DNA from 4 places in the Metabacillus sp. GQ13 genome. Region 4 is predicted to be linked to each of the others. Evidence: riboswitches for the same ligand, from Rfam matches in the RefSeq annotation. Region 4 holds a riboswitch; each other region holds the start of a gene.
What was found. A riboswitch is a leader RNA that binds a small molecule or an ion and turns the genes downstream of it on or off. The one in region 4 is predicted to bind thiamine pyrophosphate.

Region 1 (2,210 bases), on a different contig from region 4:
CAAGATAAATTGGATAAACAAATATCTGAATCATTATTTGAAATTAAAGAAATTGAAAATTTTAAGTTAGAGACATTAAAGGAACAAGGTGCTTTTGAAGTAGATTTAATAGTTGTGGCAACAGGTGATGAAGATCGGAACGCAGAAATTGCTCTTAGTGCAAAAGATGAACAAGTTGACCGAATCATCGCGAGTGTTGCTTCCCCAGAATTAGACGCTAAGTTGAAAGAAAAGGGGATTGATATATTTTCTACTTTATTGTCAACTAAGACAATGTTACGGGCGCTTATTGAGGCGCCAAGTGTAATAAGAATACTAACGAATCAGGAAACAATGCTTTATCAAATTAATTTAAATAATCCTAAATACGATCAAATTCTATTACGTAATTTTCCATTTACAGGAGATATCATCTTTGTTCGTATCTTTAGAGGAAAAGATTCAATTGTCCCTCATGGAGATACTGACCTTAAGCTAGGAGATCGTTTAATTGTGACTGGTTCAAGAGAGTATGTGAATGAATTACGACTTGAGCTTGAATTTTAAACATTTAAACCTTTCACCATTGTGTCAAAAGATCTTTCTCTTGAAAGATAGAAATCATTTGGTATGATAGAGATATAAAAATGTTCATCAGAGCAAGTAGCAGATAAAAGCTATCTTTATTGAAATCAATGCAATAGAGTAGCTCTACTCAATTCTGCAGTTCATTTACTCAATATTAATTACCGCTAGGGGTGCCCTTATATAAAGGGCTGAGATTAAAGTGATACTTTAAGACCCTCAAAACCTGATCTGGCTTGTACCAGCGTAGGGAAGTGGAATACAGCATATACTAATTATGTATGTAAACCACTTTCTCCTTATCTGGGAAAGTGTTTTTTTGCGTCTACTAATGATCGTTATCCAATTTTTTGAAAAAGTATGCAAAACAGCAATCAAGAAAAAGGTGAGAAGCTTGGAGATTCATGTTATTACTGATAATAAACAAACCGTGGCTGAACTCGCAAAACGAATCGTTTTAATTCACGAAGAAGTTGACTATGTGCATATTCGTGAGAAATCAAAATCAACAGCTGAAATAATGGAAATTTTATCTATTGTCAATAAAAACGGCGTACCTAAAAGTAAGCTAGTGATCAATGACCGTATGGATGTCGCACTACTGAATCAAATCCCTAATGTTCATTTACCAGGACACGGCTTCTCTATCGAAAAAGTGAAAAAATTTGATTCATCAATAAGGATTGGTCGTTCAGTACATTCACTTCAGGAAGCAATTGACTGTGAACAAGCAGGTGCGGATTACCTTATGTTTGGTCATATATTTGAAACAAGCTCAAAAACGAAAGTAACGCCCAGAGGAGTTCAGCAATTATCTGACATTTGCCGTCGTGTTGATATACCTGTGATAGCAATTGGTGGAATTGTTCCAGAAACGATACATGAACTCGTAGGAATTGAAATCTCTGGAATTGCAGTTATGTCATATGTGATGGCAAGTAAGAAACCAAACCATGACTTAAGAGAACTAAAACAGAGTGTAGTTTATAGAGGTGGGATATCATGAAAACACATTATCAGGTAGGAATTGTTGGTGGTGGGATAATTGGTCAATCGATCGCCTATCAGCTAGCTAAAGAAGGTCTTTCGGTTGTTGTCTTAGAGAGTAATAAAGTTGGCACAGGCGCAACAAGTGCTGCTGCTGGTATGTTAGGTGCGAACTCAGAGCTAGAAAACAATGATGCTTTATTTCAATTTGCCAAGGAAAGCCAACGATACTATCAAGTACTACGTGATGAACTTTCTGAATTATCACAGATTAATATTCAGCATGTTGATAATGGAATGTATAAGCTTGCAATGACAGATGATGAAGTCGTTTCATTAAAGAATATAGAAAAACAACATAACACCTTGGAATGGCATTCAAAAGAGACGGTTCTAAGGAACGAACCAACACTGGCTTCAACTATAAAGGGTGCCCTTTATATACAGGAGGATGGACATGTTTCACCTGTGCATGTTTGTGCAGCATTTTCCAAGTCTGCTAGCTTACTAGGTGCAAATATAGTAGAACATACACCTGTACATAGGATAAAGAAAACGGCAACGGGTGAATATTTGCTATCCACTCCACTAACAGATTTCACTTGTAGCCAAGTCGTCATTGCAAATGGTACTTGGAGTGGGCACTTTTTTAAAGAATT
Region 2 (2,210 bases), on a different contig from region 4:
AATCGGCAGCTTGAAAGATTCATGCCTTTTATCACTCCGACAAGCGTGATTTTAGGTGTACTATTTGCTGATCACTTATTAATTTTCTCGTTTCTAATTCCATGGATTTTTGCATTTATTACATTTTCTGGGAGTTTGAGTTCCGATTTTTCATCACTAAAAGGTGCATTTAAAAGTCCATTACCATTAATTATCATATTAATCCTACTGCATATTTTGATGCCAGTTATTGCATGGACCGTAGGGCATCTTATTTTTACAGATGACAATATGACATTGACTGGTTTAGTATTAGCAGCTGTTATTCCGACTGGTATCACAAGTTTTATATGGGTGACTATTTATAAAGGAAATATCGCTTTAGCACTGTCAATCATCTTATTTGATACAATCTTGTCTCCTTTCCTTGTTCCACATACACTTTCTTTTCTAGTCGGTCAGAAAGTAGAAATTAATACACTTTCGATCATGAATGGGTTGGTATTTATGGTTGTACTGCCCTCATTACTTGGAATGTTCATTAATCATTTTTCGAAAGGAAAAAGTGTGAATGTGAGCAAGACACTAGCACCTTTTTCTAAATTAGGTCTAGCTTTAGTGGTTATGATTAATGGAGCAGTGGTGGCCCCCTTTCTAACAGAGGTTAATAGTAAGTTAGTTATCATAGCCATTACTGTTTTTGGGCTAGCTTTTATTGGATATCTGATCGCATGGATGCTAGGAAAATGGCTTACTAAAGACAGAGAAACAATTGTGGTGATGATTTTTACTGGAGGAATGCGAAATATTAGTGCTGGTGCTGTTATTGCTGTCCAGTATTTCCCTGCTGCTGTTGCCGTACCTGTTATTGTGGGGATGTTATTTCAGCAAATTTTAGCCTCTATATTCGGTTTTTTGTTTAAACGTTTTGAAAATCAAACTGTTGAATATAAGAAACAAGTCTCGGCTTCATAATAAAGATGGTGTTTTCTATCACAAAAGCCAAAAATGAGTAAATGTACAGATTATTTTTAATTCTTTTGTTGCTAAGAATGACATATTGTGTTAAAAATAGTGTAATCAATCAGATTATTAAATTAGTAGATTAATTGACAAGAATCAATATTATTTTTATATGAATCATAATTAAATAATTTTCACCACTAGGGGAGCTTTAATAGCTGAGAGAGACCATATGTCTTGACCCTTATTACCTGATCTAGATAATACTAGCGTAGGGAAGAGGTGTTTGAATACAATTGAAAGCTTTAGCGCTCAAGCATGCTTCTCAATCATTTTATTAAAATGTCTGTTCAAACCACTTCTTTTCTAAAAAGAAGTGGTTTTTTTGCGTTCTAAGTAATAACTAAGGAGGATACAGCTTGACTATTCAAATACAGAACTTGGTAGATCAAATTGATTCAAGAAAAGAAGAATTAATTGTATTACTAAAAACACTTATAGAATTTAAAACACCAGCACCACCTGCTAGAAACACCAAGGAAGCTCAATCATTTATTGCTGACTTTTTGAAAGAAAGAGGATTTGTAATTGATATGTGGGATGTTTATCCAAATGATCCCAATGTTGTAGGGGTTTTGAAGGGTGTTGAGCCTGAGGGCTACAATAGTTTAATTATTAACGGACATATTGATGTAGCAGAGGTAAATGAAGAAGAAGAATGGGGAATCGATCCTTTTACGCCATTTGTTAAGAATGGTGCTGTCGTTGGTCGTGGGGCAGCTGATATGAAAGGTGGCTTAGCTGGTGCAATGTTTGCAATCCAGCTCTTACATGAAGCAAATATTGAGTTACCGGGTAGTTTAATTTTCCAGTCTGTTATCGGGGAGGAAGTTGGTGAGGCCGGAACTCTCGAATGCTGTAAAAGAGGCTATACAGCAGATTTTGCTGTTGTTGTAGATACAAGCGATTTACATATCCAAGGACAAGGGGGTGTGATAACAGGTTGGATAACGATAAAAAGCGCCCAAACCTATCATGATGCAACAAGGAGACAAATGATCCATGCTGGTGGGAAACTATTTGCGGCAAGTGCAATTGAAAAAATGACGAAAGTTATCAATGGCTTACAGGAGCTTGAACGTCACTGGGCGGTTACTAAAGATTATCCAGGCTTTATACCGGGAACAAATACAATCAATCCTGCGGTAATAGAAGGTGGGCGGCACGCGGCATTTATTGCTGATGAATGTAAACTTTGGATCACAGTC
Region 3 (2,210 bases), on a different contig from region 4:
AGTTTACTCTTACATCAATACGAACTTTGTTGGTGTATTTTTTTGTTTTTTACAGGTAGAATAAAATCTACCTTCAAAGAAAATAACATACGAAAAGAACACAAAGGATGCTGCTATCTTCAAAAATAACAATCTATGGGTAATTCTCAATAATAAGAAGAAGAAAGGCTGTGAACAGATATGTCAGCAGAAATCATCTGGTTAAGCAAAGGTAAGCCAAAAACATTATCACATAAAGATACAGAATACCGTTCTGGTATATCTAAAGATCAAGTTGATTTTTTAGAAGTAACTACCAAACAGATAAAAGGTGATGATGTCGAAAATCACGAGTATCATGGTGGCATTGATAGAGTTATTTGTGTTTATCCCTTCGAACATTATCGTTACTGGGAAAAGATATATGGTACATCCTTACCAAAGGCTGCATTTGGTGAAAATTTAACGGTAACCTGTATGCTGGAGTCTACGATATGTATTGGAGATGTCTATCAGGTTGGAGAAGCTATTTTACAAGTTTCGCAAGGGCGTTTTCCATGCTCCACCATTAATAAATATACCCACCTCAACACATTATTGGCTAAAACAGTTGAGATGGGTTATACTGGATATTTTTTTCGTGTCATTCAAGAAGGTACGATTACATCTCGTTCAGAAATTAAACTTCTAGATAAGCATCCTAAACAACTTTCTATTTCTACAATCCATCATACTTTCTTTCATAACAAACATGATCTCGCCCAAATTGAGAAAATACTTAGTCTATCGGAATTATCTCAGGAATGGAAAGATCGAATGAACAAACTTCATCTAAAAGGTAAGGAGAACAATCATCCTTTTATTTCCTAATAGTTCTAAATAACCAATTATTACTTTTTTTAAAAGAGTCGTTGACTGAATATTTTATTATGTTATAGTTAAGTTGATTTTAAGAGAATTACCATTTTCTACTAGGGGAGTCCATTAGCTTGGACTGAGAGAAGAACGTGCCTGAAGTTCTTTGACCCTTTGAACCTGATCTGGATGATACCAGCGTAGGGAAGTAGTAACAGTTGCTAAGAGGATATTTACGCACTTATCTCTTTACAATTTTTACCTTCCAAAACAGGTTCTGACTTTCAGAAGCTGTTTTTTATTTTGCCTTCGTTTCTTTCAGATCATCATTGTTTTCAATCATAAGGAGGAGAAAATTTTGAAGATTACCATTAAAAAACCATTCCCAGGAAGTAAAAAGATTTATGTAAAAGGAAATACCTATGATATTCAAGTCCCGGTACGGCAGATATCTCAGGGCCCTACTAAAGATTCACATTCTGAAGAGTTTAATCACCCTGTTCACGTGTATGATACAAGCGGCCCCTATACAGATATAACCGCTGAAATTGATATTCGTAAAGGTCTTCCTAGAGTTAGGGAAAAGTGGATTCTCGATCGTAATGATGTGAGCCAATATGATGGGCGTACTGTTAAACCTGAAGATGATGGCTATAAATCTAGTAACCAATCAAAATTAGAAGTTTTCCCTAGCAAGGATATTCATCCACTAGTCGCGATAAAAGGCAAAAGAGTTACTCAACTCCACTATGCCCGCACTGGGATCATTACACCTGAGATGGAGTTTATTGCGATAAGAGAACAAATGGAACCAGAATTTGTTCGTCAAGAAGTGGCTGCTGGCCGTGCGATTATTCCCGCAAATATCAACCATCCTGAAAGTGAACCAATGATTATCGGCAAGAAGTTTCATGTGAAAATCAATGCAAATATCGGCAATTCCGCAGTTTCATCATCAATTGAAGAAGAAGTAGAAAAAATGACATGGGCAACCCGCTGGGGAGCGGATAATATCATGGACTTATCCACTGGAAAAGACATTCACACAACGAGAGAATGGATCATTCGCAATTCACCAGTCCCAGTTGGAACTGTTCCAATCTATCAAGCTTTAGAAAAGGTAAATGGTGTCGCTGAGGATTTAACATGGGAAGTCTACCGTGATACATTAATTGAACAAGCAGAACAAGGTGTTGACTATTTTACGATCCATGCCGGTGTATTACTTCGATATATTCCTTTAACAGCTAAACGCACTACAGGAATTGTCTCTAGAGGTGGTTCCATATTGGCTCAGTGGTGCCTCGCCCATCACCGAGAAAATTTTCTGTACTCTCACTTCCATGAAATTTGTGAGATATTAACACAATACGATA
Region 4 (2,210 bases):
GAAATTAGAAAAAACACGATTACCATTTATTGAACTAGTAATGATAATACTACCACCAGACTCTTTCATCTTAGGTATTGCATATTTTACAGTATGAAAGGTACCTTTTAAGTTTGTATTTATTGTTGTATCCCAGTCTTTAGGGTTTAAATCTTCTATTGGAGCGAGAACTCCGTTGATCCCACCATTAGCAAATACGATATCTAATCTACCCCATTTGTTCACCGCTTCTTCGATACCTTCTTTTACTTGGTTATGTTTTGACAAGTCCACATCGACAATGATGGCTTCTCCTTGAAGTTCTTCGATTTCCTTTTTTACTATTTCGGCCTTTTCTTCTTTCAAATCCATTAAACAAACCTTTGCCCCTTGTTTGGCTAGAGAAATTGCAGTTGCCCTTCCGATCCCAGAACTTCCTCCTGTTACAACAGCAACCTTATTTGCAAATTGATTACTATTCATAACCATCCTCCTTGTAAATTGTCATATGACTATTATCTCTAGCAATGTAGATTTTACTATGGCTTTATACTGTTTCTTTTTAAATCAAATCATAGGATATGCTACTTAACGAGATTTATTTATATTTACCTCGAGTAAGATGGAATTAAACAATAAAGTCACTTGATAAGATGAAATTCTAACTAATTAAAGATAAAGACAGAAGTGAGATTTCAAAAGAGATCTCACTTCTATTAATATTGAGAGTATATTAGTTTTTGGATTCTTTCTATAGGGAAGTAATAGAGAGGGGAATTATATAAGCCGAAGATTATTATGCAAAGGGGGAAATATAACTAAAAGCAGTGAATTTCAATTTCGAAATCCACTGCTTTGCTATGAGTTATTACTAAAGGGAGATCAAATCTTCTCCCACGTATGACGTAGGTTATTTACTTTTAACAACCAATCGAGGTGCTGTAAATAGTAAGAAGCTAACAATTACTGCTGAAACGATAAAAGTTGGAATCATATATGTTGAATTATAGATAAGAGAATACTTTACAACGGGCATGCCTTCAGGTGTAAGGGAAGCGAAAAAGAAAACCCCGGCCGTGACATGAACAATATATCGTAGGAAATTGCCTAGCAAAGTTGCTAGAATAATGTAAAAAATAATGGCTTTTTTACCCTTATTTAATAATGCTCGTTGAATTTGATTAAAGAAGATTCCACTTAGACCAACAACAGTGAAGGCTAAATAATAATCTAGGAAACCTTGTACTGGGTGAATGATGTATGGACTACCTAAAATAGCTTGAAGTATACCTAATAGTAAGCCTGTTAAAAGACCACCTTTCAATCCCCAACGAAAAGCAATAATAAAAACTGGTATCATGCCTAATGAAATAGAACCACCTTGTGGCATTTTTAAGAACACACCTGAAACTAAGTCCAATAAGAATGCTAAAGCAGATAGCATCGCTACTTCAATTAAAAATAATAAGCGTTGATTTCCTTGCATAGTAAAAACCCCTTCTCTTTGCATGACACCTAACCTTAAGTTTAAAAGAGAAGTAGATATATCATACATACATCGCTCACGTAGACAAAACAAAAAAGCAATGTAGGATATGATTAGATGGTTCCAACATTGCTTTAATATGGCCATCCACATCCCTACGCTAGTGTTAACTAACAGGTTCGAAGGGTTAGAACGGAATTACCGTCCAGTCTCAGCCGAAGGCTCCCCTTGTGGTTACATGCATTATTATATTTGATATTTACTATACATGATAAAAAATGCCTCAACAAGAAATTTGTTCAAGTACATTATATTTTAGTTGAAGGATCAAACAATAGGTTAGCTTTATATAGAAGAAGTCTGTATTCGTAATCACGCTACTTTTAGTTAGAGGACTCTTCCATTTTCTTTTTAATTAGCCACTAATTGTACGGGGGGAATTCAATGTTCCACTTATTTAGGTACTTCTAAAGTCAGATATTATTAGGTGGATGAAAAACGAATGATAAGAAACATCATACATTAATCCCTACTAACTATCGTGTTCTTTGCAATGCATTTACTACTACTTTACTCTTGTAATTGTATTTAGAAAGATGAATGAACAAACCTTAATCATAAATATTTCAAATTTAATATAAAAAGTGGTTGCTAATAATATTATATCGTGATATATTATTAAACGTCGCTGATGAAGCGGGAACAACATTGAAAACAAATTAATAAAAAGATGTTGACAGAGATA

Region 1: linked by a shared signal. The riboswitch ahead of AC6CHR_RS02830 (thiamine phosphate synthase) and the one ahead of thiT (energy-coupled thiamine transporter ThiT) in region 4 are both predicted to bind thiamine pyrophosphate.
Region 2: linked by a shared signal. The riboswitch ahead of AC6CHR_RS21840 (acetylornithine deacetylase) and the one ahead of thiT (energy-coupled thiamine transporter ThiT) in region 4 are both predicted to bind thiamine pyrophosphate.
Region 3: linked by a shared signal. The riboswitch ahead of thiC (phosphomethylpyrimidine synthase ThiC) and the one ahead of thiT (energy-coupled thiamine transporter ThiT) in region 4 are both predicted to bind thiamine pyrophosphate.

Annotation. Positions count from the first base shown of each region.
Region 1 is NZ_JCAXET010000002.1:121,827-124,036, forward strand. Features, by position in the region: gene AC6CHR_RS02825 (monovalent cation:proton antiporter family protein) at 1-546, shown strand, start outside; TPP riboswitch at 724-834, shown strand; gene AC6CHR_RS02830 (thiamine phosphate synthase) at 842-1,570, shown strand; gene thiO (glycine oxidase ThiO) at 1,567-2,210, shown strand, end outside.
Region 2 is NZ_JCAXET010000022.1:5,563-7,772, forward strand. Features, by position in the region: gene AC6CHR_RS21835 (bile acid:sodium symporter family protein) at 1-954, shown strand, start outside; TPP riboswitch at 1,135-1,237, shown strand; gene AC6CHR_RS21840 (acetylornithine deacetylase) at 1,362-2,210, shown strand, end outside.
Region 3 is NZ_JCAXET010000022.1:33,848-36,057, reverse strand. Features, by position in the region: gene AC6CHR_RS21985 (MOSC domain-containing protein) at 181-849, shown strand; TPP riboswitch at 943-1,058, shown strand; gene thiC (phosphomethylpyrimidine synthase ThiC) at 1,190-2,210, shown strand, end outside.
Region 4 is NZ_JCAXET010000028.1:50-2,259, reverse strand. Features, by position in the region: gene AC6CHR_RS23565 (SDR family oxidoreductase) at 1-462, opposite strand, end outside; gene thiT (energy-coupled thiamine transporter ThiT) at 890-1,465, opposite strand; TPP riboswitch at 1,601-1,704, opposite strand.